DNA from 2 places in the Delftia sp. DS1230 genome. Region 2 is predicted to be linked to the other one. Evidence: predicted binding sites of a transcription regulator. Region 2 holds the regulator's gene; the other holds the start of a gene.
The links. The regulator FNR, encoded in region 2, switches genes on or off when oxygen is low (the NO sensors DNR and NnrR bind a similar motif). The targets are predictions, from matches to a motif close to TTGATNNNNATCAA.

Region 1 (14,610 bases), 2.6 Mb from region 2:
GGTTGCTTTTCGAGGCCGGGTCTCGGCCCGGCAGCCGACTGCCCTTTTCTTGATTCGCCAAGAAAGGTCAGATCACGAAGCAAGCCTGTCCTTCGGCAGGCTTGCAACCCCGCAACCGCCACGGCGCAGGTGCGGACATACGGGGAAAAGGCTGGGTACTCAGGGCAGGGGCGGGCCGCGCCTGACCCAGCGCTTCCCGCGCGTCCGTCAGGGGCTGTAGTCCCGATCCCACCGTCTCGGCTGCCCCTGGGACGACCGTCAACACTAGGTCCAGACTACGGCGCGCGGCGCGCAGGTTTTTTACAGTGAAACCGTCGCTGATGCAGATCGCGGCTTTGAAAAAACAAGGCCTGATTGCACGGCACGACTTCAACATCACTGAAAGGAACAAGCCATGAATGAAGACCGCATCAAGGGCAACTGGAAGCAATTCACCGGCAAGATCCGTGAGCAATGGGGCAAGCTCACCGATGACGATCTGGACGTGATCGCCGGCAAGCGCGAGCAATTCCTGGGCAAGCTGCAGGAGCGCCAGGGCCTGGCCCGCGACGCTGCCGAAAAGCAGCTGACCGACTGGCAAAAGCGCAACCCCGACTTCCGCTTCGAAGACTGACGAGGGTGGACCCCGCGGGTGGCGGATGCCCTGGCCGGCGCCACCACCCGCTCCCCGACAGCCAGCGTGCCTGAGGGCACGCACCAATGGCCCGCCGCCGCAGGCACCAAGGGCCGGTTCAGTACAAATACAAGGAGTTCCATCATGCAAACACCGCAACGCTTTCGCCACATGCTGTCCGCCGTCGCCCTGGGCCTGATGGCCTCCGGCGCCATGGCCATGACCAATGCCGAGCACACGGCCGCCAAGAACCAGATCGAGGCCGACTACAAGGCTGCCAAGGAACAGTGCAAGCCGCTCAAGGACAACGCCAAGGACGTCTGCGAGAAGCAGGCCAAGGGCCAGGAAAACGTCGCCAAGGCTGAACTGGAATCGCGCCGCAATCCTTCGCCCAAGAACAGCGAAAAGGCACTCAAGGCCAAGGCTGATGCGGACTACGACATCGCCAAGGAAAAGTGCGATGACCTCAAGGGCGACGCCAAGGACGTCTGCGTGAAGGATGCCAAGGCTGCCCATGTGCGTGCCGTCGAAGCCGCCAAGGTGAACAAGGCCCAGGCCGAACCTGCCGCCAACTCTGCCGCCAAGGCCGCTAACGTGGCCGAGACCCGCAAGGACGCTGCCGAGGAAACCCGCGAAGCCGACTACAAGGCTGCCAAGGCCCGTTGCGACACCATGAGCGGTGACGCCAAGGATGCCTGCGTGGCGGATGCCAAGCGTAAATATGGACAGTAAGCTCCCCCTGAGCGGCTGACGCCGCTTCCCCCTCTCTACCCGCTTCGCGGGGGAGGGGTACGACGCCCTCGCCGCGAGGCGGCTCTTGCTTGGCGTCCCTGATGTTGGGGCGCGCCAGTTTTATCCGCCTTGACCAAGCCCCGCTCGCGGGGCTTTGCTGTTTTCGGGTTGGCTGATGTGGGTCAAACGGGTTGGGCGGTGCTGTTCCTAAGCTGCAGTCTTTCATGATGAAGGCAGGAGAAGCATATGGCCGTGCTGGAATGGAGCGGAGCGCTGGCATTGGAATTGCCGGCCATGGACGAGGTGCACCAGGAGTTCGTGCTGCTGCTGGCCGAGGTGGAGGCGGCCGATGATGCGCAGCTGTGCGTGCGCTGGGATGAGTTGATCGCGCATACGCAAGTGCACTTCGACCAGGAAGACCGCTGGATGCAGTCCACGCGGTTCACCAGCACCAACTGCCACAGCCTGCAGCACAAGGTGGTGCTGCAGGTGATGCGCGAGGGGGCGGCCAAGGCGGCAGCGGGGGATCTGGCCGTGATCCGCAGCATGGCGGGCGAGCTGGCGGCCTGGTTCGTGCACCATGCGCAGACCATGGATGCGGCGCTGGCCCTGCATCTGCGCAGCGCGGGCTTCGATCCCGCCACGGGCTCCCTGGCGCACCCTGAGGCCTTGCCCGAGCAGCCCATCACGGGCTGCGGCGGTGCCTGCGACGGCAGCGCCGACCGCGCGCGGGCCGTGCCGGCCTGAACCGATCTGCGCCGGCAGTAAGGCCACCAGTCAGCCAGCCCGCTCAGGGCACGATCGCGGGCGATGCCAGGATGGGGAAGATCTTCACCAGCCCGCCCGCCATCACCTCCACGGCCAGGGCCGCGAGGATCAGGCCCATGAGGCGCGTCATCACGTTGATGCCGGTCTTGCCCAGCACGCGCGCAATCGGGTCGGCCAGCGAAAAGCAGACCATCACTACCAGGGCCACCACCACGCCATAGCCCACCAGCGCCAGGTGCTGCCAGATGGTGCGTGCCTGGTCGGCATAGATCACCACGGTGGACATGGAGGCCGGCCCTGTCAGCAGCGGAATCGTCAGCGGCACCACGGCAATGCTGTTGCCCATGGCGGCCTTTTCCGCGCCTGCCGCCAGCGTGGGCGCGTTGGGCCGTTCCTCGGCCGGGCGGGCGTTGAGCATGTTCATCGCGCTGATCAGCAGCAGCAGGCCGCCGCCCACCTGGAAGCTCTGCAGCGAGATGTTGAAGAAGTCCAGCACCTGCAGCCCGATGATGGCGCAGGCCGCGATCACGCAGAACGAGGCCAGCGCCGCCGTGCGAATGGTCTGCTGGCGCTGCTGGGCGCTGAATCCCTCGGTGTAGTGGATGAAGAAGGGGACGATGGCCAGCGGGTTGATGATGGCCACCAAAGTGATCAGCGGTTTGAGGTCCATGGTTGCCTTGGAGCTAGAGGTTGCCGCCCGAGATATCGACCAGGCTGCCCGTGGTGTAGTGCGAGCCGTCGGACATCAGCCAGAGGATGGCGTCGGCCACCTCCTCGGCCCTGCCGCCGCGCTGCATGGGCACGTTGGGCGCCAGGCGCTCGACGCGGTCGGGCTGTCCGCCGCTGGCGTGGATGTCGGTCTCTATCAAGCCGGGCCGCACGGCGTTCACGCGTATGCCCTGGGCGGCGACTTCCTTGGACAGGCCCAGCGTCATCACGTCCAACGCGCCCTTGGCGGCCGCATAGTCCACGTACTGGCCCGGTGCGCCCAGCCGCGAAGCGATGCTGGAGACGTTCACGATGGCGCCACCCCGTCCGCCGTGGCGGGTGCTCATGCGCCGCACGGCCTCGCGCGCGCAGATGAAGCTGCCGATGGTATTGACGCGGAACATGCGCTCCAGCCGCTGCACGCTCATCTCGGCCACGGTCTGCGCGCGGTCCACCACACCGGCGTTGTTGACCAGGGCATCCAGCCGGCCGAACTGCGCATCCACCGCACCGAACAGGGCCAGCACCTCGGCTTCGTCGCCCACATCGGCCTGCACGGCCAGCGCGCGGGTGCCGGCCAGTTGCACGTCGGCCACCACGGCCTCGGCCGCATCGCGCTGGTGCTGGTAGCTGATCACCACGTCCCAGCCCCGGTGCGCTGCCATGCGTGCCGTTGCGGCGCCTATGCCGCGGCTGCCGCCGGTGATGAGCACGACTTTTCGTTCCATCGAATGTCTCCTGTGAAAGAATTGCCGCACGGGCCGGCCCGCCGCCATTACAGCATTGCGGGGCGCGTCCGCCCACCGGGAAATCACAACAGGTTCTCAGACAGAAAGGAACGCGGACATGGGCAGTTTTGTGCAGTTGACTTCATTGGATGGCACGTCTTCGCCGGCCTGGGTGGCCCGCCCCGACGTGCCCGCGCGCGGTGCCATCGTCGTGCTGCAGGAGATCTTCGGCGTCAACGCCCATATCCGCGCCGTGACCGACCGGCTTGCGGCGCGGGGCTATGTGGCCGTGGCGCCGTCACTGTTCACGCGTGTGGAGCCGGGTGTGGACCTGGGCTACGGCGACGCCGACCGTGCCAAGGGCATGGCGCTGAAATCCGCCGCCGAGGCGCTGCCCCAGCCCGGCGTGCTGCCCGAGATCGAGGCCGCCATCGCCCATGCCGCCACGCTGGTGCCCGGCGGCAAGGTGGGCATCGTGGGCTTTTGCTGGGGCGGCCTGTGGGCCTGGCGCGCGGCCTGCAACCTGCCCAGCCTGTCGGCTGCGGCCTGCTACTACGGCGGCGGCATGACCACGCCGCTGGAGATGGGCCGCGAGCCGCTGTGCCCCGTGATTGCCCACTTCGGCCGGCGCGATGCGCACATTCCCGTGGACGCCGTGCAGGCCTTCGCCCAGGCGCAAAAGCATGTGCAGGTGCACCTGTACGACGCAGACCACGGCTTCAACTGCGACCAGCGCAGCGCCTACGACGAGGCCAGCGCCCTGCAGGCGCGCGACCGCACGCTGGCCTTCTTCGACCAGCACCTGGCTTGATCAACCCCCGGGGTCCGGATCACATGCCGGCCCCGGCGTCGCCTTGCGCGCCTGCACGGTTTGCAGCGTGCCCCGCAGCGCGCGCTGCTGCGCGGTCAGGAAGCTCATCAGCCCGCCCAGGTCGTTCAGTTGTTGGTCTGGGCCGGCCATGCAGCACAGGTCGATCACCAGGCCCATCTGGTGCATGCAGTCCTTGAGGCGATAGACCTCGTATTCGGAAATGGGGTAGTACAGGCTGATCTCTTCCCTCGGCACTTGCGGGGAAGAGAAGAAAGGCGGGGAGGCGTGTGCTCCGCTGAGTGCATCGAGGTCAGACATGGCGGCTCCTTTGGCATGAACTGGCACCCCCTAGCGGAGGTCCCGCACAGCCCCGCCAAAAACGGAACCGTGCCCGGCGCAGCACCGGGAAGATGAAAAAGCCGCTGCCTCGTGAAAAAGGCGTGCGGCTGCTGCGCCTACGTTGTTCCGGGCCGCCAAGCCCGTATCCCCGAAGGGATCGCGAAATGGTACTCCAAATGCGCGCCGCAGGCCGGGTTGCAATGTGGTCAACGCTATGCTGAGCTTGCCGCCGCCAACGGGTGGCAGGGCTGTGCAGGTTGGCGGGCCGGGCAAAGGAGCCGGCACCCCCTTGCGGAGGTCCTGCACAGCCCCGCCGAAACGGAACCATGCGCAGCCTTGGGGTCAGCCCTGCGGCTGCTGCGCGTGCAGCCCCATGTGGTACAGCCCCCAGGGCGCCTGCGCAAAGCGTTCCTTCAGGGGCTTGCCGGCCAGATCGGCAATGCGGTCGGCGTCGTACATGGCCCATTGCGGGCCCAGGCCGCCCAGGCCCAGGCGCCGGCCGTCCATGTGCGTGGCCAGCAGCATGCTCCATTGCAGGGCCTGGGCCAGCGGCAGCTGGGCGCGGTAGCCGTCGATGGCCTGCAGGGTGATCCATTGGCCCTTGGCCGCTGCGGCGGCGCTGTCCACTCCGGCCGCCTGCAGCACGGTGGCCAGCAGAGGGCCGCGCAGCCGGTGGGGCTGGCCGTCGTATTCGATATGGGGTGTGATCTCCACCGTGGGCAGGCGCTCCAGCGCACCGGCCCCTGTGGTCCAGGCCGAGTCGAAGGCCAGGCCATGGTTTTTCAGCAGCAGGTCGGCCACCGGGTCCAGCGGCCCCCGGTTGCCGCGCACGCCGGGGCCGCTGATGGTGAGCACGGCGGCTTCGGTGCTTTTTCCGGGGGCGGCGGGGGCGGCCAGGGCGCTTTCGCACAGGGCCAGGCCGGTGGCTGCGCTGGCGGCCAGCAGGCTGCGGCGTGAAAGCGGGCTCCGGCTTGCGGATGCGGTCATGGGGAACTCCTGGGGGTGCGTGGCGATGTGCCAGCGCCGATTTTCCGTGAAGTGCCCATCCTGCGCGACAACGCCGCGCCCGCTGCGGTCAGCAGGCCCAGCAGCGCAAGCCCCCCGGCGCCCAGCGCTGGAATGGGCGCCGCAGCGGCTGTCGTGACGGTCACGGTGTTGCTGTCCGAGCCGGAGGTATTGCCATCACCGGGCACATAGCGCGCCTGCACCGTGGCCGTGCCCGGTGGTAGCCGGGGCACGCTGCAGCTGGCCTGCCCGCCAGTCACCGCAACTCTGGCGCACAGCACCTGCGTTCCGTTCAAGAAATCCACCGTGCCGCTGGCGCCGGCAGGCAGCGTGACCTGGGCGCTGAAAGTCACGCTCTGGCCAGGGCCTGGCGCAGCGGGGGAGGCCGACAGGTGGGCGCTGGTGGCCGCCGGGCCGATCACCACGGTCACGGCTGCGGGTTCGGTGGTGGCGCCGTTGGCATCGGTGGCAGTCAGCGTGAAGCTGTAGCTGCCTGCCGCCTGCGTGGCTGGGGCCGAGAGGGTGCCGGCGGCCTGGCTGAAGCCTGCGGGCAAACCGCTCACGCTGTAGCTGAACGGCCCCACGCCGCCGCTGGGCACGGGCGCCAGCGGCTGGCTGTAGGCCGTGCCGTAGGTGCCGGAGGGCAGGCTTGCCGTGACGCTGAAGGCCGTGAAGCTGGCCTGCACGCTCCTGGCTGCATCGATGGTGACGCTGCAGGTGGGCGTGCTTCCACTGCAGGCGCCGCTCCAGGCGGCAAAGGCATGGCCAGCGTCGGGCGTGGCGGCCAGGGTCACCAGGGTGGGCGCGCCTTCGAAGTAGCCATAGCCGGCCTGGCACAGGCCGCCTGGGCGGCCGCAGTCCTGTACGGCACCCGTGGCCGCAGGCGGGGAGGCCTGCGCCGATACGCCGCCCGCGCCGCTGGCCAGCACGGTCAATGCCGCCTGGAAGACGTTCGCCTCCACGGCGCCGATGTCGCACCGTGCACCCTGGGGCCTGACCACCCCGCGCTGGTCCGTGCCAGGTGCGGCCGTGCAGGCCACCCCGTCCAGTGCCGGGCTGCCGGTGCTGTTCAACATGGTCTGGGTGGGGCCGCCGTGGCTGGCCAGGGGGCCGAGCTGCGGGTTGCCCGTGGTGAAGGCCAGGGCGCTGATGTCGGCATTGTTCAGGGCCTGCGCCAGGCCCAGCAGATTGTTGCTGCCGCTGGCATCGCTGGTGCCGCCATTGCGCAGGTCCAGCACCACGTCCCTGCCAGCGGGCTGTTTGGTGGGCGGCTCGAACACGCTGTCCTGGGCAATGCTGGCCTGCATTTCCAGCGAGGCGCCGCTGCGGGTGCAGCTGATGTTGCCACCCGCACTGCAGGCGGCCTGGGAATCGCCCAGGCTGTAGATGGCGCCGCCTTGCGCGGCCGGGTTGTCGTCGCCATTGGCCTGCACGGTATTGCCGGCCAGGGTGGAGAAACGGATGGTGAGCACGCCGTTGTAGTTGAAAACGGCGCCACCCAGGCCGGCGCCGCCGCCGCTGCTGTTGCCCAGCCCGCCGTGTGCACCGTTGCCAGCCAGGGTGACCTGGTTCAGCGTCAAGGTGCCTGCGTTGTTGAAAATGGCCCCGCCCATGCCGCCTGCGCCACCGCCAGCGTCGAAGGGGCCGCCCCCACCGTTGCCGGCGCCGAAGCCGCCACCGCTGCCACGACGGCCACCACCACCGCCAAAGCCGCCACCGCCGGAGCCGCCGCCGCCACCACCGAAGCCGCCGTTCTTGCCGCTGGCGCTGCCACTGCCACCGCCCAGGCCGCCATCGTCCGGGCCGCCAGCGTTCGGCCCTCCCCCCGGGGACAAAGTCCCATCCTCGCCCACGCCGGCACCTGCAAAGGAGTTCAAGGAAAGCCTGCCTCCTTGCCCCCCTTGTGCGTGATTGCGCGTGAGCGTGCTGCGTTCGATGGTGAGCTGGCCCCGATTGAAGATGGCACCGCCCGCACCCAGCGCGCCGCCGCCAAAGCGGCTGGAGCCGCCTGTGGCCTGCCCCCCGGCCAGGGTCAGGCCGCGCATGACCAGGCCACCCTGCGCATCGATGTCGAACAGCCGGAAACCGGGTGCGGTACCGAGGCGCTGCACGCTCACGCCCTGGGGCGTCAGGCCATTGGCGGTGGCATCGATGGTGATGTGCTTGCCGCTGATGAAGAAGGCGCTGGGGCCGAACTGCGAGACGTAGCCGGGCCAGCTGGCCAGCGGCAGGCAGGTGGCGCCGGCGGCCTGCCCGGTGTCCAGGCAGTTGGTAAAGCGGGTCAGCGAGATGGTTTGTCCATCCAGGGCCGCGCCGAAGACGATGGTGTCGCCATCGGCGGCATGGTTGATGGCGTCGCGCAGGGTGTCGCAGTTGCGGTCGCCTGCGGCAGGCGAGCATTGGGCACGAGACAGCGGCTCGGTGTCTGCAATCTCGCCGGCGGTGGTGACGGTGAGTGTGGCGGCCTGGGCCGCGGCGCCGACAAGGGCCAGTACCAACCCGACCGTCAGGCCCGGCAATGTCCGGACCCAGGGGCTTGGCGTGGGCATGGGTGGTACGTCGGCTGCAGCAGACGGGTGGATGATGGACATGGCGGACCCCCTCGGTAGGCACAGCATCTCGGTGATGTGCTGAAGAGGGCAAATCTATGGGGTGTCCGGCTTTCTGTATGTCCCCCGTTCGGGCTACATGGCCGATGAGAGGGGGTGGGGCCGCCATGCCGCCCATGTCACCTATCCGGGCGACATGACAGCGGTCTTGTTCCATGTGAACATGCGGCCCTCGCCACGCACTCCACCTCCATGGACACGCACACAGACCCTTCCTCTGCCGCCGCGACGGGTGGCTCCACACCCATCCGCGTGGCCGTGGTGGAGGACGACGCCGCCTGCCGCCACGCCCTGGTGGGCGTGATCAATGCTGCGAAGGACATGGTCCTGTGCTGGGCGGCAGCCAGCCGCGCGGAGGCCCTGCACCAGCTCGGCCGCACCGATGGGGCCGGTGCCATGGACGTGATGCTGGTGGACCTGGGCCTGCCCGACGGCAGCGGCCTGGAGGTGATTGCTGCCGTGCGCGCCCGCCACCCCGGGGCGGCGGTGATGGTCAGCACCATCTTTGGCGACGAGCAGCATGTGCTGGCCGCCATCGAGGCCGGCGCCATGGGCTATCTGCTCAAGGACCTGGCCGCCGACGCGGTGCTGGAGGAAGTGCGCAGCCTGCACGCGGGCGGCAGCCCCATCAATCCCATGGTGGCGCGCAAGCTGCTGCTGCGCCAGCAGCGGGCCGGGGCGGTGGCCGGGCTGCAGCCGCCTGCCGAGCCCCAGGCCGCCGCGCAGGCGCTGTCTGCGCGCGAGCTGGAGGTGCTGCGCCTGGTGGCGCGCGGCCATACGCTGGACGAGGTGGCGCGCCAGCTGGGCGTGTCGCGCCACACGGTGCGCACCTTCGTGCGGCGCATCTACGGCAAGCTGCAGGTGTCCAGCCGCACGCAGATGATGCATGTGGCCTTGCAGCGCGGCTGGCTGGCCGAGGGGCGGCAATGAGCGCCGCCACGGTGGGCAGATGACGCAGCCGCTGCTGCAGGGGAGGGTCTTGCTGGTTTCGGCGGGACTGGTGGCGCTGGCGATGCTGCTGGCGGGGGCGTTCGGGCTGCGTGGCCCCGTCGCAGGTGAAGCGGTGCAACTGCGCCAGGCGCAGCTGTGGCGGTCGGACAGCCCGCACTGGGCGCCGCCTGCGGCGCTTGCGTCGGCCGACGACGCGGTGCTGGATGCATCGACGCCGTGGAGCGATGTGGACCTGCCCTATGGGGGCGACAGGGCCGTGTCGGGCAGCGGCGACCTGGCAGCGGCGCCGCCCGAGGTGCGCTGGTTCCGCGCCGTGGTGCCGCCTGAAGCCCTGGTGCCTACGCCGCAGGGCGCCCGCCTGTACATCCCGCGCTGGCAGACGGTGGGCACGGTGGCGGTGTATGTGGACGGGGCGCTGGCCTGGCAGACGCGCGGCAGCCGGGTATGGAACAGTTTCAACCGGCCGGTGTGGCTGGACCTGGGCGGGCTGGCGCAGCCGGGCAGGCCGCTGCAGGTGCATGTGCGCATGGCCAGCCAGCAGGGCGTGGGCGGGGCGCTGTCCAGTCTGTGGGCGGGGCCGGCCGAGTCGCTGCGCCTGTCCTGGCGGCTGCGCAGCCTGCTCCAGGCCGATCTGGTGGTCTACACGGCGGGCTCCTACCTGGTGCTGGGCCTGTTCGCGCTGGCGCTGTGGACGCTGCAGCGGCGGCGCGGGGATGTGGTGTTCCTGCTGTTCTTCCTGATGTCGCTGTGCCAGTTGCTGGGCTCGCTGCAGTTCATGGTGGACGGCGAGGGGCTGGCCCTGTCGGACGGCTGGTTCTCCTGGCTGACGCTGGCCGGCCTCATGGGCGCCACGGTGGCGGCCTTCCATTTCCTGTGCCTGATGCAGCGCAGGCGCCGGCCCTGGCTGGGCCGGGTGCTGCAGGGCTATGTGGGCACGGTGCTGCTGGTGGCGGTGCCGCTGTGGGGCCCGGCGCACGAGACCATCCTGCCGCTGCTGCGGCTGCTGATGGTGCCGCCGGAGATCCTGGTGCTGTGCATGGCCGTGGCGGGCGCCTGGCGCATGCGCGATGGCGGCAGCACCATGCTGGCCGTGTGGATGCTGCTGTCGTTTCCCATCGGCTTCCATGACCTGGCGCTGCAGAGCTACCTGATCAGCATAGAGAGCATCTACCTCACGCCCTATGTGTACCTGGGGCTGTTCACGCTGTTCCTGCTGGTGGCCTACCGGCGCTACAACGGTGCGCTTGCCGTGGCCGAGAACGCCAACCTGCATCTGGCGGAACGGCTCAAGGCCCAGGAGGCGGAGCTGGCCCAGGCCCATGAGCGCCTGCTGGCCGTGGAGCGCGAGCAGACGCTGATGCAGGAGCGCCAGCGCCTGATGCGCGAGATGCACGACGGCGTGGGCTCCTCGCTGATGAGCGCGCTGCGCGTGGTGGAGTTCAACCAGGCCGGCACGGTGGACCTGGTGCAACTGCTGCAGGAGTGCATCGATGACCTGAAGCTGTCCATCGACTCGCTGGAGCCGCTGGACTGCGATCTGCTGGCGCTGCTGGCCGGGCTGCGCTACCGGCTGGGGCCGCGCCTGGAGGGGGCGGGGCTGCGGCTGCACTGGGAGGTGAGCGACCTGCCCGCGCTGCCCTGGCTGGACGCGCAGGCCGCCCTGCATGTGCTGCGCATCCTGCAGGAGGTGCTGACCAACATCATCAAGCACAGCGGCGCGCGCGAGATCACGGTGCGCACGGCCCAGGCCCCGCTGGACGGCCGGGCCGGCGTGCAGGTGCTGGTGGAGGACGACGGCCACCCCTTCGACCGCGCCCAGGCACCCACCGAGGGCCGCAAGGGACTGGTGAACATGCGCACGCGCGCGCTGGCGCTGCAGGCGCGGCTGGACTGGGCGCCGCTGGCCGGCGGCAATCGCTTCACGCTGTGGATGCCGCTGGAGCGGGCGGGGCCCTAGCCCTGCGCCGTGCGCGCCATGTAGCGCTTGCGCCAGAAGAACATGGTCAGGCCCACGGCAATCGCCATCATCGAGCCCATGGCCCACCAGAAGCCGTCCTGCTTGTGCACCAGGGGGATGAACTCGAAGTTCATGCCGAAGATGCCGGCAATCAGGTTCAGCGGCAGGAACACGGCCGTCAGCGCGGTGAGCGTGCGCATGATGTCGTTGGTGCGGTTGCTCTGCACCGAAAAATGCATCTGCACCACGGTCTCGGTGCTTTGCTCCAGCCGCCGCACATGGTGGACCACGCGCTCTATGTGTTCCAGCACGTCGCGGCTGCGCACCTTGAGCAGGTCCAGCTCGCGCAGCGCCGCCGCATCTTCAGGCGGCGCCCAGGTCTCCAGCGCGTCCGTCCAGTCCTGCACGGCAGCGCGCTGGTCTTCGCAGACTTCGTCCAGCTCATGCAGGGCCAGCCGTGCGTCCAGCAGCGCCCCCCAGTTGGCAAAGCGCGTGCGCGGGCGCAGCAGCTCGGTCTGCCAGTGGTCCAGCTGGCGCGACAGTTCGCGGCGCAGGTCCAGGAAGCCGTCCACGATGAGGTTGACCACGCGCAGCATGAGGTCGGCCGGGCTGGCCGGCAGCCGCGTGCCGGATGTGGGGTTCAGCCGTCCCTCGCGCAGATCGCTGGGCATGGCGGCCAGCAGCCGCGCGGCATAGGCGTCGCGCACGGTGCAGTCGTCGGGGTGCACGGACAGCAGCACCTGGTCGAACATGGCAAAGCCCACGGGGCTGGTGTCGATGTTGCGCAGCACGGGCGGGCCTGTGCGGCGCACGGGAGGCGAGGGGGGCGCCGCCTGCGCCGCAGGCGAAGAGGCCGTGCCGGCCTGCGCGGCGGCACGCGCCTGCCCGCTGGCCAGGCGGCGAAAGACCAGCAGGTCGTACTGCGAGGTGTAGTCGTAGCGCGATGGCAGCTGGGCGTTGAGCAGGTCCGAGACATGCAGGTCCACCAGCTGCTGGCCCGACAGCAGCTGCAGCGTGCGCTGCACCTCGGCCAGCCGCTCCTGCAAGGTGGCGCGGGTGCAGGAGATCCACAGGAAGCCCTGCGCGGGCGCCTGCCCGGGCAGGTCGGCCAGTTCGGTGGCGCCGCCCGGCTGCAGGTGGAAGATGCGCATGCTCCTGGCGTTCCCGGCTGGGGGAGCGGCTCCCGTGCCCGTGGGCGGCGTCACCGGCGGCATGCGTTCAGCCGCGCAGCTTGCGCGCGGCGTCGATGGCGAAGTAGGTCAGGATGCCGTCGGCACCCGCGCGCTTGAAGGCCAGCAGCGATTCCATCATCACCTGGTCATGGTCCAGCCAGCCGTTGGCGGCGGCGGCCTTGAGCATGGCGTACTCGCCGCTGACCTGGTAGGCGAAGGTGGGCACGCCGAACTCGTCCTTGACGCGGCGCACCACGTCCAGGTACGGCATGCCGGGCTTGACCATGACCATGTCGGCACCCTCGGCCAGGTCCTGGGCGACTTCGCGCAGGGCCTCGTCGGTGTTGGCGGGGTCCATCTGGTAGACGTTCTTGTCGGCCTTGCCCAGCGCGCCGCGCGTACCCACGGCGTCGCGGAACGGGCCGTAGAAGGCGCTGGCGTACTTGGCGCTGTAGGCCATGATGCGCGTGTGGATGTGGCCGTGGGCCTCCAGCGCCTCGCGGATGGCGCCGATGCGGCCGTCCATCATGTCGCTGGGCGCCACCATGTCCACGCCGGCCTCGGCATGGGTGAGGGCCTGGCCCACCAGGACCTGCACGGTCTCGTCGTTGATGATGTAGCCGGACTCATCCAGGATGCCGTCCTGGCCGTGGCTGGTGTAGGGGTCCAGGGCCACATCGGTCATCACGCCCAGTTGCGGGAACTCCTTCTTGAGCGCCCGCACCACGCGCGGGATCAGGCCGTCGGGGTTGAGCGCCTCCTTGCCGTCGGGCGTCTTCAGCGAGGTCTCGATGGCGGGGAACAGCGCCAGGAACGGGATCTCCAGCTGCACGCATTGCTCGGCCACGGGCAGCAGCAGGTCCAGACTCAGGCGGTCCACGCCGGGCATGGAGGGAACGGCCTCGCGCTGGTTCGTGCCTTCGTGCACGAACACGGGGTAGATGAAGTCATGGGCCGTGAGCACGTTCTCGCGCACCAGATTGCGCGTGAAGGCATCGCGGCGCAGGCGGCGGGGGCGGTTGTGCGGGAAGGGGGTGGGGCTGGACAGATGCATGCCGAAAATTGTGCCCCATTCCCGCCGCAGGCCCCGCAACCCCGGCGACGACGCCGGCACGCGGGACTCGGCTTTTGCGCCTGCGCAGCCTGGCGCACCCCTGTACGCACGTACACTGCCCGCATGCTGTGGGTCAAAGCCTTTCATATCGTTTTCGTGGCAAGCTGGTTCGCGGGCCTGTTCTATCTGCCTCGCATCTTCGTCAACGTGGCCATGGTCACGCCCGGCTCGGTGGCCGAGCGCGAGCGCCTGCTGCTGATGGCACGCAAGCTGCTGCGCTTCACCACGCTGCTGGCCGTGCCCGCATTGGGCCTGGGCCTGTGGCTGTACCTGGGCTACGGCATCGGCAAGGGGCCGGGCAACGGCTGGATGCATGCCAAGCTGGCCGGCGTGCTGCTGGTCATCGGCTACCACCATGCCTGCGGGCGCCTGCTGCGCAAGCTGATCGACAACCGGGACCAGCACAGCCACCGCTGGTTCCGCTTCTTCAACGAGGTGCCGGTGCTGCTGCTGGCGGCCATCGTCATCCTGGTGGTCGTCAAACCTTTCTGAGAAACCGTTCCAACGAAGAGGGAGGCAGGGCGTGGTGCAAAGGACTTCGGCCTGGCCGCTGGCACTGGTCTATGCGGTGCTCATCGTTTTCGCCAGCCTGTTTCCCTTCGATGGCTGGCGTGCCCAGGGCATTGATCCGCTGGTCTTCCTGACGGCAAAGATCCCGCCGCCGTACTGGACCTGGTTCGACGTCAATACCAATATCGTCGGCTACGCGCCGCTGGGCTTTTTCCTGGCGCTGGCCCTGGTGCGCAGCGGCAGCCCGCGCGCGGCCGTGCCGCTGGCGGCGCTGGCAGGCACCCTGCTGTCGCTGTCCATGGAGTTCCTGCAGATCTACCTGCCGCGGCGCGTTCCCTCCAACCTGGATCTGGTGCTCAATGCGGGCGGCACCTTGTTGGGCGCGCTGGTGGCGCTGCTGCTGGAGCGCCTGGGCGCCCTGGCGCGCTGGAGCGCCTTTCGCACCCATTGGCTGGGCGAGGATGGCGGCGGCGCCATGGTGCTGCTGGCGCTGTGGCCCTGGGCGCTGCTCTTTCCTGCCGCCGTGCCCTTCGGTTTGGGCCAGGTGCTGGAGCGGCTGGAGCAGGGCCTGCTGGACCTGCTCGAAGGCACGC
Region 2 (14,610 bases):
CAGACCGAACAGGGCTGGCATACGCTGGCGCGCTTTGTACTCAGCGAGGACGTGCGGCCCGAGGCCGCCGCCGTCGTGCAGGCGCTCGGGAAGCAGGGCATCGCCGTGATGCTGCTGTCCGGCGACCGCGAGGACGCCGCACGCGCCATGGCGGCGCGCGTGGGCATTACCCAGGCCCACGGCGGCTGCAGCCCGCAGGACAAGCTGGAGCGGCTGCAGCAGGCGCAGGCAGCCGGCCACCATGTGGCCATGGTGGGCGACGGCCTCAACGACGGCCCAGTTTTAGCTGGAGCGCATGTCTCTTTTGCTTTTGGTAGAGCAGTGCCGCTGGCACAATCGCGCGCAGATTTCGTTGTTCTGGGCGACAGCCTGGAACTGGTGCTCCAGGCATGTCTGTTGTCGCGCCGCACACTGCAGGTGGTGCGCCAGAACATGGCCTGGGCTGCCGCTTACAACGCGGTGTCGATTCCACTGGCCCTGGCGGGCTTCATGCCTGCCTGGGTGGCCGGCCTGGGAATGGCACTGAGTTCGCTGCTGGTGGTGCTCAACGCCGCGCGCCTTGCGCGCAGCCTTCCACTGGCCTTGACGAATCACACGGGCACGCCTGCTGCGCCCGCAGCGTCCGTCACCATGCCGACGGGCTCCACCGCAACGGTGGGGAGGTTCTGACTATGGACATTCTCTATTTACTGATCCCGCTGTCGGTGGTGCTTGTGCTCGCCATCCTCGCGGCCCTGTGGTGGGCCGTCTATCGAGGGCAATTCGAGAGCGTGGAACAAGAGGGCGAACGCATTCTTCGGGACGATTGACGTGGGTCAACACGCCCGACAGCGAAGAAAGTAACACTTTGATAGCAATCTAAGGGGTGCACGATGGATAGTTCAAATAACAACGCTGTCTATTACGACGATACCGTCGTAAGGCAGTTCTCTATCATGGCCGTCGTCTGGGGAGTGGTGGGCATGGCTGTCGGGGTGTTGATCGCCTCGCAGCTGGCCTGGCCGGAACTCAACTTCGGCATTCCATGGCTGAGCTACGGACGCCTGCGTCCGCTGCACACGAACGCCGTGATCTTTGCCTTTGGCGGATCGGCGCTGTTCGCAACCAGCTACTACGTGGTGCAGCGCACCTGCCAGACGCGGCTGTTCATGCCCAAGCTGGCCAGCCTGACCTTCTGGGGCTGGCAGATCGTCATTCTCGCCGCCGCGATCAGCCTGCCGCTGGGCTACACCCAGGGCAAGGAGTACGCCGAGCTGGAGTGGCCGATCGACCTGCTGATCGCCGTGACCTGGGTCTCGTATGCCATCGTGTTCTTCGGAACCATCGGCATCCGCAAGGTCCGTCACATCTATGTGGCCAACTGGTTCTTCGGCGCCTTCATCATCGCCGTGGCGCTGCTGCACATCGTCAACAGCGCGGCCATTCCGGCCGGCTGGATGAAGAGCTACTCGGCCTACGCCGGCGTGCAGGATGCCATGGTGCAGTGGTGGTACGGCCATAACGCCGTGGGCTTCTTCCTGACCGCAGGCTTCCTGGGCATGATGTATTACTTCATTCCCAAGCAGGCTGGCCGTCCGGTCTACAGCTACCGCCTGTCCATCGTCCACTTCTGGGCGCTGATCTTCACCTACATGTGGGCGGGTCCTCACCACCTGCACTACACCGCGCTGCCCGACTGGACGCAGTCCGTGGGCATGGTGTTCTCGCTGATCCTGCTGGCTCCCAGCTGGGGCGGCATGATCAACGGCGTGATGACGCTGTCGGGCGCATGGCACAAGCTGCGCGACGACCCCATCCTGCGCTTCCTGATCGTGTCGCTGTCGTTCTACGGCATGTCCACGTTCGAGGGTCCGATGATGTCCATCAAGACCGTCAACGCGCTGTCGCACTACACGGACTGGACCGTGGGCCACGTTCACTCGGGCGCCCTCGGATGGGTGGGCCTGATCACCATGGGCTCGCTGTACTACCTGATCCCGCGCCTGTTCGGCAAGACCAAGATGCACTCGGTGGGCGCCATCGAACTGCACTTCTGGATGGCCACCATCGGCATCGTGCTGTACATCGCCGCGATGTGGATCGCCGGTGTGATGCAGGGCCTGATGTGGCGCGCCGTCAATCCCGATGGCACGCTGACCTACACCTTCGTCGAAAGCGTCAAGGCCAGCTATCCGTTCTACGTGATCCGCGTGGCCGGTGGCCTGCTGTACCTGGGCGGCATGCTGGTCATGCTGTGGAACACCTGGAAGACCGCGATCTCCGGCCGTTCCGTGAAGGTGGCCGTGCCTGCCGTCGTGGCCCACGCCTGAGCGTCTAGGAGCATTACTCATGTCCGATCACAACCATAGCGCTCCCAAGAGCTTTTCCCACGAGAAGGTGGAAACCAACAATTTCCTGCTGATCGTGCTGACCCTGCTGGTGGTCGCCGTCGGCGGCCTGGTGGAAATCGTTCCGCTGTTCTTCCAGAAGTCGACCACGGAAGCGGTGGCGGGCCTCAAGCCCTACACGCCGCTGCAGCTGATGGGCCGCGACGTCTATCTGCGTGAGGGCTGCTACAACTGCCACTCGCAGATGATCCGCCCCTTCCGCGCCGAGACCATGCGCTACGGCCACTACTCGGTGGCTGGCGAGTTCGTCTACGACCACCCCTTCCAGTGGGGTTCCAAGCGCACGGGTCCCGACCTGCACCGCGTGGGCGGCAAGTACAGCGACGAATGGCACCGCATCCACCTGAACAACCCGCGCGACGTGGTGCCCGAGTCCAATATGCCTGCCTACTCCTGGCTGGAGAAGAACAAGGTGGATGACACCGTGGTCGCCCAGCACATGAGCGCGCTGCGCAAGGTGGGCGTGCCCTACAGCGACGAGGAAATCAGCGGCGCCGCCGAGCAGGTCAAGGGCAAGACGGAAATGGACGCCGTCATCGCCTACCTGCAGGTGCTGGGCCGTTCGGTCAAGTAAAGGAGAGCGACATGGACATCACCACCATGCGCATCGTGGCCACGCTGGCCTCTCTGGCCTGCTTCATCGGTATCTGGTGGTGGGCGTTCGCCCGCCGCAACCAGGCCCGTTTCGAAGAGGCCGCCCAGCTGCCGTTCGAGCAAGACTGAGTCCCTCCACCAGAACGAGAACTTCCCATGAGCGATTTCGTAAACAACTTCTGGTCGATCTATGTCACGGCGATCACGCTGGGCGGCATCATCGGCTGCCTGCTGCTGCTGTATCTCACCGCACGCAAGAAGGTGGTCCCCTCGGCCGACAACACCACGGGCCACGTCTGGGACGAGGACCTGCGCGAGCTGAACAACCCCATGCCCAAGTGGTGGATGTGGCTGTTCATCATCACCTCGGTGTTCGGCTTCGCCTACCTGGCGGCCTATCCGGGCCTGGGCTCGTTCGCGGGCAAGCTGGGCTGGACGCAGCTGGGCGCCTATGAAAACGAGATGGCCAAGGCCCGCGCGGACCTGGAGCCGCTGTACGCCAAGTTCACGAGCATGAGCACCGAAGACATGGCCAAGGACCCCCAGGCCATGGCCATCGGCGAGCGCCTGTTCATGAACAACTGCGCGCAGTGCCACGGCTCGGATGCACGCGGCGGCAAGAGCTTCCCCAACCTGACCGATGGCGACTGGCTGCATGGCGGCACGCCCGACAAGATCAGGGAAACCATCACGGCGGGCCGCATCGGCATCATGCCGCCCATGGCCGCTGCCGTCGGCACGCCCGATGATGTGCGCAACCTCTCGCACTATGTGCTGAGCCTGTCGGGCAGCCCGCACGACTCGCTCAAGGCTTCGCTGGGCAAGTCCAAGTTCACGGCCTGCGCCGCCTGCCATGGCATGGACGGCAAGGGCAACCAGGCCCTGGGCGCGCCCAACCTGACCGATGACATCTGGCTGCACGGCTGGGGCGAGGCCGCCATCACGGCCATGATCAACAACGGCAAGCACAACGAGATGCCTGCCCAGAAGGACAAGCTGACCGAGGCGCAGATCGCGGTGCTTGCCTCCTATGTCTGGGGCATGTCGCACAAAGACGGCGCAGTCCGTCAATAAGGACAGGGGGCGGCGCTGCGGCGCCGCCTTTTTGCCTTTTGAGTTTTCAGATATTCCAAAAAACCAAGGAACCCACCATGAAGCCCGAGAACGGGGATGATGCCGGGAAGCCTCCCCGCAAAGTCATTCCGATCACGCCTGCCGACCCGGACCCGGGCCAGCTGGTGTCGATGTTCGAGTCCGAGAAGAAGGTCTACCCGCGCTCCATCAGCGGTGTCTTCGCACGCTGGCGATGGGCTCTGGTGTTTCTCACCCAACTGGTTTTCTATGGCCTGCCCTGGCTGGAATGGGGGCAGCGCCAGATGGTGCTGTTCGACCTGGGTGCGCGGCGCTTTTACCTGTTCGGGCTGGTGCTGTACCCGCAGGATTTCATCTACCTGGCGGGCCTGCTGATCATCTCGGCGCTGGCGCTGTTCCTGTTCACGGCCGTGGCCGGTCGCCTGTGGTGCGGCTTTTCCTGCCCGCAGACGGTCTACACCGAAATCTTCATGTGGGTGGAGCGCAAGGTCGAGGGCGACCGCAGCGCGCGCATGCGCCTGGACAAGAACGGCTGGACTTTTGAAAAGCTCTGGAAGAAGTCGCTCAAGCAGTTGCTGTGGATTGCCATTGCCCTGTGGACCGGCTTCACCTTCGTGGGCTACTTCGTGCCCATCCGCGAGCTGGGCGGCGAGCTGCTGGCGCTGCAGGGCAGCTGGCAGGTCTTCTGGGTGCTGTTCTACGGCTTCGCCACCTATGGCAACGCCGGCTACATGCGCGAGCAGGTCTGCAAGTACATGTGCCCCTATGCGCGCTTTCAGAGCGCCATGTTCGACCGCGACACCATGATCGTCAGCTACGACACGGGCCGGGGCGAGCCGCGCGCGCCGCGCACCAAGAAGGTGGACTACAAGGCCCAGGGCCTGGGCGACTGTATCGACTGCAAGATGTGCGTGCAGGTCTGCCCCGTGGGCATCGACATCCGCAACGGCCTGCAGTACGAATGCATAGGCTGCGGTCTGTGCATAGACGCCTGCAATTCCATCATGGACAAGATGGAGTATCCGCGCGGCCTCATCCGGCTGACCACGCAGAACGCCATGGCCGGCCTGTGGCGGCGGGCCCAGGTGCTGCGCCGCATCTTCCGTCCGCGCGTGCTGGTCTACTCGGCCGTGCTGATCGGCCTGAGCATGGCCATGATCGTGAGCCTGGCGCTGCGCCAGTCGGTCAAGGTCGACGTGATACGCGACCGGGCGTCGCTGTCGCGCATCGTCGCGGGCGGCAAGCTGGAAAATGTCTACCGCCTGCAGATCATGAATGCCACCGAGCAGGCCCAGCGCTACCGCATCAGCGCCCATGGCCTCGACGGGCTGGAGCTGGCGTCCGAGCAGGAGGTCGAGGTCGGCCCGGCCGAGACGCGCGGCATTGCGGCGCGGCTGCAGATTCCCTACGGTTCCGCCGAGCCGGGCTCGCACACCGTATTCTTCGATATCGATGCCGTGCATTCAGGCGCGGGACGCGCGTCCGAAAAGGCCGTCTTCCTGGTGCCCCGGTGATATGTCTGGCCGGCGCCGCCCAGGCTGCGCCGGCTGTTTGAAAGAAAGAGGTTATCCATGTCTTCCAGTCCCGCAGTCTCCGCGCCCGCCACGGCCCCTTCGCATCCGGACGCCGGCAAGCCCTGGTGGAAGTTCGCCCATGTCTGGCTCGTGGTGGCCGGCCCGGCCGCCGTCGTGGTGGCCGGCGTGGTCACGGCCGTCATTGCGATCAATGGCGCCGATCCCGTGATCGATCCTGACTATTACCGCAATGGCATCACCATCAACGAGCGTGCCGATGGCGTGCGCGAAGTGCCCAAGAGCCTGGCGCCCGCGGTCACCGGCCGCAACCACGCGGCCACGCCCGCGCAGGACCATCCCACGGACCGCTGAACGCAGGAAAATGCCGTGCACAAGGCCGCAGTCGCGGCCTTTTTTGTATGGTGGATGGCATCTCCAGCATGCGCGAGGGCCAAGGGTTTCCTACAGGCAGTGCAGGGTGCGCAGGGCTTGGCACGGTGCGAGGGCGGCGCGCACAATGAAAGCCACCCCTCGACAGCTCAAGGAGATCGCTGATGTTGGCCCAACGCTGGATGTGGATTGCCTGGCCGGCCTTTCTGGCCGCCGCCGTGATGGAGATGCTGGTATTCGCCTTCGTGGACCCGCTGGAGCTGCACTGGCTCGGCGACCTGGGCTGGTCGCGGCAGGGAATCTACACGCTGGCCTTCTTCGCCTTCTGGGGCGTGACCATGCTGTCCAGCCTCATGACCACCATGCTGGGACGCTCCACGCACGATCTCAACGACGGCGTGGTCTCCGAGCCGGACCCAAATCTGGCCATGCAGGGCCTGGGGCGCGATTGAACCTGCGTGCACTGCAATGGCAATGAACAAGGCCCGCGATCGCGGGCCCTGTTCATTGCCGGTGGGCGGGGCCTTGCGGCCTCACTGGCACTGCTGGCTGTTGACGATGCGCTTGAGCGCGTCCGTGTCCAGGATGCGCAGATGGCGCTGGCGCACCTCGATGATGTTTTCCTCGGCAAACTTCGAGAAGGTGCGGCTCACCGTCTCCAGCTTCAGGCCCAGGTAGCTGCCGATTTCCTCGCGCGTCATGCGCAGCACCAGTTCCGACTTGGAAAAGCCCCGGGCGTGCAGGCGCTGCACCAGGTTGAGCACGAAGGCGGCCAGCCGCTCCTCGGCGCGCATGCTGCCCAGCAGCAGCATCACGCCATGCTCGCGCACGATCTCGCGGCTCATGACCTTGTGCACATGGTTTTGCAGGGCCGTGACCTCGCGCGACAGGTCCTCCAGCTTGTCGAAGGGCATGACGCAGACCTCGGCGTCTTCCAGCGCGACCGCATCGCAGGTGTGGTGGTCGTTGACGATGCCATCCAGGCCGATGATCTCGCCGGCCATCTGAAAGCCCGTGACCTGGTCGCGCCCGTCCTCGGTGGCCACGCAGGTCTTGAAGAAGCCCGTGCGGATGGCGTACAGCGAGGTGAAGGACTCACCGTTGCGAAACAGCAGGCCGCCGCGCTTGACCTTGCGGCGCGTGGCCACGATGTCGTCGATGCGCTGCATCTGCTCGGCATCCAGGCCCATGGGCATGCACAGCTCGCGCAGGTTGCAATTGGAACAGGATGCTTTGATGGTCTGAAGGTTCATGGAGTAAACATCAGCGGCGCAGCAGTGCGCCGGCGGTGACCTCGTGGATGGCGATGAGTTGGATCAAATTGTCGCAGCACTGCCGCGAACAACTCTTGATATGAGTCAAGGACGCGGCCAATGGGCTGCGGCACAGTGGACGACATTAGAGGAAAAAACCCATGACCGCTGTCACCCCAGAGCTGCTGCGTCGCTTCGACGTACCGGGGCCCCGATACACCTCGTTCCCCACGGCCGATCGTTTCGTGGAGGCTTTCGGTGCTGAAGACTATATCCTGGCACTTGAGCACCGCAAATCGAGTACCGCAGCGCGGGCCATGCCTTTGTCGCTGTATGTGCATGTGCCGTTCTGCGAGTCGCTGTGCTATTACTGCGCCTGCAACAAGATCGTGACGCGCCACCACGATCGCGCTGCCGTCTACCTGGACTACCTGGCGCGCGAGATGGCCTTGCACACGGCCCATTGCGGCAAGGGCCAGGCCGTCAGCCAGCTGCACCTGGGCGGCGGCACGCCCACCTTCTTCTCGGACGATGAGCTGCGCACGCTGATGGCCCTGCTGCGCGAGCATTTCAAGCTGGAGCCGGGCGGCGAATACTCCATCGAGGTCGATCCGCGCACCGTCAGCGTCGAACGCCTGGCCGTGCTCAAGGAGCTGGGCTTCAACCGCCTAAGCTTCGGCGTGCAGGACTTCGACGAACAGGTGCAGATCGCCGTGCACCGCGTGCAGCCGGCCGAGCAGGTGTTCGCGCTGGTGGCGGCCGCACGGCAGCTGGGCTTTGCCTCCATCAACGTGGACCTGATCTACGGCCTGCCCAAGCAGACGCCCGAGTCCTTCGAGCGCACGCTGGCCCAGGTCAATGCGCTGCGGCCCGACCGCATCGCGCTCTATGCCTATGCCCACCTGCCCGAGCGCTTCAAGCCGCAGCGGCGCATCGCGGCCGAGGACCTGCCCCAGGGCGCCGACAAGCTGGCCATGCTCTCGCGCTCCATCGCGGCCTTCATGGAGGGCGGCTATGTCTACGTGGGCATGGACCACTTCGCCTTGCCCGAGGACGCGCTGGCCGTGGCCAAGCGCCAGGGCCGGCTGCATCGCAACTTCCAGGGCTACAGCACCCAGCCCGACTGCGACCTGATTGCGCTGGGCGTGTCGGCCATCGGCAAGGTGGGGGCCAGCTACAGCCAGAACGCCAAGACGCTGGAGGAGTACTACGACGCCATCGACGCCGGCCACCTGCCCGTGGTGCGCGGCCTGGCACTGTCGCGCGATGATCTGGTGCGGCGCGCCGTCATCATGGCCATCATGTGCCAGGGCGCCGTGCTGTTCGAGCCCATGGAGCAGGCCTGGCTGCTGGGCTTTCGCGAGTACTTCGCCCCCGAGCTGGCGGCGCTTCAGGACCTGCAGGCCAAGGGGCTGGTGCAGATCAGCGACGAGGGATTCCAGGTCACGCCCATGGGCTGGTACTTCGTGCGTGGCGTGGCCATGCTGTTTGACCGATATCTGCAGGCCGACAAGAACCGGGCGCGGTTTTCGAGGATCATCTAGGCCCCATGCTGTTGTCGCTGCTCTGGACCGCTTTGATCATGGGGCTCGTCGGCGGGCCCCATTGCCTTGCCATGTGCGCCGCGCCCTGCGGCGTGGTCACGGGCGGGGCGGGGCAGGGCACGGTACAGGGTGGTGGGCAGGTGGTCGCCGTCCATGGACTGCAAAGCCGGCTGTGGCTGCGCACGGCGCTGTTCCATGGCGGGCGGCTGGCCGGCTATGCCAGCCTGGGCGCTGCCTCGGCGCTGGCCATGGAAAGCCTGTCCTGGCTCACCAGCCAGACCACGGCGCTGCAGCCGTTCTGGACGCTGACCCATGTCGCCGTGATGGCCTGGGGCCTGGCCATGATGGTGCAGGCCCGCCAGCCCGCCTGGCTGGAGTCTGCGGGCCGCGCCGCCTGGCGGCGCGTGCAGCCCTGGGTGTCCGCCCCTGGCGGCACGCTGGCGGCGGGCTATGCCTGGGCGCTCATGCCCTGCGGACTGCTGTATTCGGCCGTGCTGGTCGCCGCGCTCAGCGGTGGCCCCTTGCAGGGCGCATCGGCCATGGCGGCCTTTGGCGTGGGCAGCGGGCTGTGGCTGGTGGCCGGCCCCTGGCTGTGGCGGCTGGGCCGCCAGCGCCTGAACGGCCTGCGTGCCGAATGGGGCACGCGGCTGGCCGGCCTGATGCTGGTGGGCGTGGCCGTGTGGGCGCTGTGGATGGACCTGATCTACAAGCCCAGTCTCTGGTGCCGATGAACAACAGCGGGGGACAGACTTGGTCCTGAGGGTCGCGGATTGCCTGCAAGGCCCTCAGAACTGGAGATAATGCCCGAATCATCGGCTTACATTTGCCGATTCCTTCAGCCTCGGGGCCGTTGCCGCGCGTGAACCATTCCGTCCTCATCGATATCCGAGACCTCCGTCCGGGCATGTTTGTCCAGCTCGATGTTGGATGGCTGAACCATCCCTTTCCGGTCAGCAGCTTCAAGATCACCTCCAGCGCACAGATCCAGACCCTGAAATCCCTGGGCCTGGAGGCGGTGCGCTGCGTTCCGCACAAAAGCGACGCCTGGCCGGCCGAGGTGCGCACTCCGCCGCCGCAGCCGCTGCCCGCTGTGGCGGCCGCCGCAGCCGAACCCGCCGAGGAACCTGCACCCGCAGCGCCGCTGCTGCTGTCCGTGCCCAACTGGCGCGGCCGGCTGGAGGACTGCAATGCGCGCTTTCAGAAGGTGGAGCGTGGCTATGTGGCCATCGAAACCACCCTTGCCAGCGCGCCCGAGCAGGCGCGCATGCCCACCGAAGCCCTGGTCGACGGCTGCCTGGCCGAACTGGCCGGCCCGCAGGACGTGGCGATTCACCTCCTGTCCGATGGCGTGGGCAGCAACCAGAGCGTGCATGCCGTCAACGTGACCGTGCTCGGCCTGCTGCTGGGCCGGGCCCTGGGCCTGGAGGCTGCGCTGCTGCGCGACCTGGGTCTGGCGGCGCTGCTGCACGATGCCGGCAAGCCGGTGGCCGGCGCCGAGGGCATGCACGGCCTGGCCCTGGAGTCTTCCGTGCCCGACGCGCTGCGCGACCGCTACGAGCGCCATGTGGGTGAATCGGTGGCCATCGCCATGCGCATGGGCCTGTCGGCCCAGGTCACCACCGCCATCGCACAGCACCATGAATGGGCCGACGGCACGGGATTCCCGCTGAGCCTGGTGGCCGAGGACATGGAGCTCACGGGCCAGATCCTGGCCCTGGTCAACACCTATGACCGCCTGTGCAATCCCGGCGATGCGCAGACGCCGCACACGCCGCACGAGGCGCTGTCCATGCTGTTCAGCCGGCTGCGCGACAAGTTCGCCGCGCCCGTGCTCAATGGCTTCATCCGCATGATGGGCGTGTTCCCGCCGGGCTCGGTGGTGGAGCTGACCGATGGGCGCCATGCCATGGTCATGTCCGTCAATGCATCACGGCCGCTCAAGCCTTCGGTGATGGTCCATGACGCCAGCGTGCCGGCCGCCCAGGCGCCCGTGCTGGCGCTGGAGCTGTTTCCCGCGCTGGGCATACGCCGGGGCGTGGCTCCTGCGCAGTTGCCGCGCGACGCGCTGGACTATCTGTCGCCGCGCCGGCGTGTCTGCTATTACTTTGAACGGGCGGTGGAATTGGATCCGCCGAAGGTGGCGTCTTGAACAAGCAAGCGCTCAACCGCGCCTGGCCCCGCCTGCTCGATGCACTGCAGGAGGCGCTGTGGCTGATCGATGCCCGCAGCCTGAAGGTGCTGCGCGCCAACGCCGCCAGCGAATCCGTCACCGGCTATGAGACCGATGCCGCCGTGGGATTGCCCGTGCAGGTGCTGGCCGCCACGCCGCAGCAGCAGGCGTTCTGGAGCGACCCTTTCAACTGGCAGGCCGGCGCCCAGTTCATTTCCGAGGTGCGCCGTGCCGACGGCCAGCTGGCGCCCGTGGAGATGCGCGTGCGCGCGCTCGACGGCGAGGTGCTCCTGGTCAGCATGCTGGACCGGCGCGAGCAGGCGCTGCACGAGGCCGAATTCGAAAGCCTGCTGGGCGAGTTGCGCGCCACGCTGGAGTCGGCCGCCGACGCCATCCTGGTGTGCGATCCCGATGGCCGCATCCGCGCCTTCAACCACCGATTCGCCACGCTCTGGGGCATTCCCGAGGCGTTGCTGGTGCGCCGCAACGACGCGGCCATCCTCGATCACCTGGCCGGCCAGGTGCGCGATGCCGAGTCCTACGCGCAGCAGTTGAAGCTGCTGTCGGCCCAGCCCCTGATGGAAGCGTCCGACGTACTGGACCTGCGCGACGGCCGCATCCTGGAGCGCCGCGCCGTGCCCCAGCTGCGCCGGGGCCTGCCCATGGGGCGCATTTTCTCCTTCCGCGACATCACGGCCGAGGTCCAGACCCAGGCGGGCCTGGAGCTGGCTGCGCGGGTCTTCGAGTCCAGCCTGGACGGCATCTTCATCGCCGATGGCCACATGGACGTGGCACGCACCAACCCGGCCTGCGAACGCTTGCTGGGCGGCATGCCCGTGCAGGGCCGCACGGTGGAATCGCTGTTCGAAGCCACCGAAGACCCATCCGACACGCTGGGCGACCTGGCCCGCATACAGTGGCATCAAGGCGGCTTCTGGGAGGGCGACCTGTGGTTGCGCCAGGCCGGCGGTGCGCGCTGCGCCGTGCGCCTGTCCTGGGTGCCGCTGCGCAATGCGCAGGGCGACGTGGTGCAGAGCATCGGCTTCATGCGCGACCTCACCCAGCAGCGCGTGGCACAGCAGCGCATCGAACAGCTGGCCTACAGCGACGCGCTCACCGGCCTGCCCAACCGGCTCAATCTCACGGAGCGCGTGGATGCGGCCATCGAGGCCGCACGCGCAGGCGGCACGGTGTTCAGCATCCTGTTCATCGACCTGGACCGCTTCAAGATCATCAACGACTCGCTGGGCCACCAGTTCGGCGACCGAGTGCTCAAGCTGGTCGCACAGCGCCTGAGCGACTGCATGCGGCCGGTAGACATCCTGTGCCGCCTGGGCGGCGACGAGTTCGTGCTCTACCTGCACGGCTGCAACGCCGAGCTGGCTGCCGCGGTGGCCAAGCGCATCCTGCAGGAGATGGAGCGGCCCTTCCTGCTCGACGGCCTGGGTTTTTCCGTGCAGTGCAGCATCGGCGTGGCCCAGTACCCGGCCGATGGCCTCACGCTGGACGAGCTGATCCGCCAGGCCGACACGGCCATGTACCGCGTCAAGGAGCGGGGCCGGGGCCATTTCAGCTTCTACCAGCCGCAAATGAGCGCGGGCCTGCTGTCGCGCATGAAGCTGGAGCATGCCATGCGCCAGGCGCTGGAGCATGGCCGCATGGCCGTGTACTTCCAGCCCCAGGTGCACATCGACAGCGACCGCATCGTCGCGGCCGAGGCGCTGCTGCGCTGGACCGACCCCGAATTCGGCGTGGTCTCGCCCGGTGTCTTCATTCCGCTGGCCGAGGAGTCGGGCTACATCGTCACGCTGGGCGCCTGGGTCATGGAGCAGGCGGTGCAGGAGGCTGCGCGCTGGCAGAAGCAGGGCATGCCGATCAAGGTGTCGGTCAATGTCTCGGCGCTGGAATTTCGCCAGTCGGGCTTTGTCGAGCGCGTGACCGAGCTGCTGCGCCGCTACGGCCTGGAGCCCCATCTGCTGGAGCTGGAGCTGACCGAAAGCATCCTGCTGCAAGATGCACAGGACATGGCGCTGCGCGTATGCCAGATCGCCGATCTGGGTGTGGGCATGGTGATTGATGACTTCGGCACCGGCTACTCCAACCTGGCCTACCTGAAGAAGCTGCCCATCTCCAAGATCAAGATCGACCAGAGCTTCGTGCGCGGCCTGCCCAGCGACGAGGGCGACCAGGCCATCGTCGGCGCCATCATCAGCCTGGGTCTGGCGCTGGGCGTGGAGATCGTGGCCGAGGGCGTGGAAACGCACGAGCAACTGACGGCCATCCACCGCATGCAGGGCCACTACTTCCAGGGCTTTCTGTGCGCGCCGGGCCTGCCGCGCGAGCAATTCGGCGAATGCCTGCAGGCCCAGCGCGCCGGCATCGGCGCCATCGCCTACCGGCAGAGAATGGCCCAGGTGGCAAGCGCTCAGCTGCCCGCGCTCAAGCCCTTCCAGAGCATGTAGGCCGCCAAGCCGAACAGCAGCGTGGCGAAGATCCGCTTGAGCTGGGCCACGGGCAGCCGGTGCGCGGCCCGCGCGCCCAGCGGTGCGGTCAGCACGCTGCAGCAGGCCAGTGCCAGCAGGGCCGGCAGCCACAGGTAGCCCAGCGAGTATTCGGGGCGCCCCGCGTCACCCGCGCCTGTGAAGATCAGGCCTGCCGCATTCACCACGGCAATCGGAAAGCCCAGCGCCGCGCTGGTGCCCACGGCCATGTGCATGGGCACCGAGCAGCGCATCATGAAGGGCACGCTGATGAAGGCCCCGCCTGCCCCCACCAGCCCCGAGATGAAGCCCAGGCCCGTACCCGCGCCGTACAGCCCCAGCGGCCCCGGCAGGGCGCGCGTGGCCGTGGGCTGGCTGTTGCTGCGCAGCATGCGCAGCGCCATGTAGCCGATGAACACGCCAAAGAACAGCGCCAGGTACTTGCCGCGCAGCAGTGCGAAGACTCCCAGGCTGGCCAGCAGCCCGCCCGTGATGATGCCCGGCGCCAGGCTGCGCACGATGTCCCAGCGCACGGCGCCGCGACCGTGGTGGGCGCGCAGGCTGGAGATCGAGGTGAACACGATGGTGGCCATGGCCGTGGCGATCGCCATCTTCACGGACAGGTCCGGGCCGACCCCGCGCTTGTCGAGAAAGTAGGTCAGAAACGGCACAAGCACCATGCCGCCGCCCACTCCCAGCAGGCCGGCCAGGAAACCGGAGCACAGGCCCAGCAGGGCCAGTTCGAGAAACAGCAGATCAGGCATGCGGCGGCAGATCGGTAGTGGAGGGGCGGGCAACAAAAAACCCGGCGCACCGTGGAGGTGCGCCGGGTTGGAATCAGGTGTCTGCAAAGACCACCGGGCCGTCATCCTGAACCGGGGTTCAGGGGGGCAAGGGCAGCCAGACGTTGGGTTCATCTGACGCGAGACGATCACGCTCGAATGGCAATGTACCAAGCCCGGGCTCATAGAGCATTGGTCCAAGGAACTATAAAGCCCGGCGGGTTTGCAGACGCCTCCATTCTAAGGCCGTTGATCAGGCCCGCGATCAAGTTCTTTGAACGGCATGGGCTTTTCATTGACATGGGCGATGCAATGAAAACAGCCTCCGAAGAGGCTGTCGTGCGGGGCAAGGAAAGGCAGCGGCGGCCCAGGCTCAGATCAGCCGCGCATCGCCCTCCAGGGCC

Region 1: a site for FNR is predicted at 1,518-1,531, ahead of AAN986_RS01965 (hemerythrin domain-containing protein). Genes of this name have one in related genera too.

The regions. Positions count from the first base shown of each region.
Region 1 covers NZ_CP157763.1:434,246-448,855, forward strand. Annotated here, with positions in the region: gene AAN986_RS01955 (CsbD family protein) at 395-613, shown strand; gene AAN986_RS01960 (hypothetical protein) at 758-1,345, shown strand; gene AAN986_RS01965 (hemerythrin domain-containing protein) at 1,592-2,092, shown strand; gene AAN986_RS01970 (MarC family protein) at 2,136-2,783, opposite strand; gene AAN986_RS01975 (SDR family oxidoreductase) at 2,797-3,549, opposite strand; gene AAN986_RS01980 (dienelactone hydrolase family protein) at 3,668-4,360, shown strand; gene AAN986_RS01985 (hypothetical protein) at 4,361-4,678, opposite strand; gene AAN986_RS01990 (molybdopterin-dependent oxidoreductase) at 5,042-5,686, opposite strand; gene AAN986_RS01995 (choice-of-anchor Q domain-containing protein) at 5,683-8,295, opposite strand; gene AAN986_RS02000 (response regulator transcription factor) at 8,506-9,243, shown strand; gene AAN986_RS02005 (ATP-binding protein) at 9,293-11,221, shown strand; gene AAN986_RS02010 (magnesium transporter CorA family protein) at 11,218-12,435, opposite strand; gene hemB (porphobilinogen synthase) at 12,440-13,447, opposite strand; gene AAN986_RS02020 (CopD family protein) at 13,571-13,999, shown strand; gene AAN986_RS02025 (VanZ family protein) at 14,031-14,610, shown strand, end outside.
Region 2 covers NZ_CP157763.1:4,149,897-4,164,506, reverse strand. Annotated here, with positions in the region: gene AAN986_RS18775 (cation-translocating P-type ATPase) at 1-669, shown strand, start outside; gene ccoS (cbb3-type cytochrome oxidase assembly protein CcoS) at 672-809, shown strand; gene ccoN (cytochrome-c oxidase, cbb3-type subunit I) at 873-2,309, shown strand; gene ccoO (cytochrome-c oxidase, cbb3-type subunit II) at 2,329-2,961, shown strand; gene AAN986_RS18755 (cbb3-type cytochrome c oxidase subunit 3) at 2,973-3,110, shown strand; gene ccoP (cytochrome-c oxidase, cbb3-type subunit III) at 3,138-4,055, shown strand; gene ccoG (cytochrome c oxidase accessory protein CcoG) at 4,133-5,587, shown strand; gene AAN986_RS18740 (FixH family protein) at 5,645-5,959, shown strand; gene AAN986_RS18735 (hypothetical protein) at 6,142-6,429, shown strand; gene fnr (fumarate/nitrate reduction transcriptional regulator Fnr) at 6,511-7,230, opposite strand; gene hemN (oxygen-independent coproporphyrinogen III oxidase) at 7,392-8,774, shown strand; gene AAN986_RS18720 (sulfite exporter TauE/SafE family protein) at 8,780-9,505, shown strand; gene AAN986_RS18715 (HD-GYP domain-containing protein) at 9,679-10,923, shown strand; gene AAN986_RS18710 (EAL domain-containing protein) at 10,920-13,406, shown strand; gene AAN986_RS18705 (sulfite exporter TauE/SafE family protein) at 13,370-14,188, opposite strand; gene AAN986_RS18700 (cell division protein ZapA) at 14,580-14,610, opposite strand, start outside.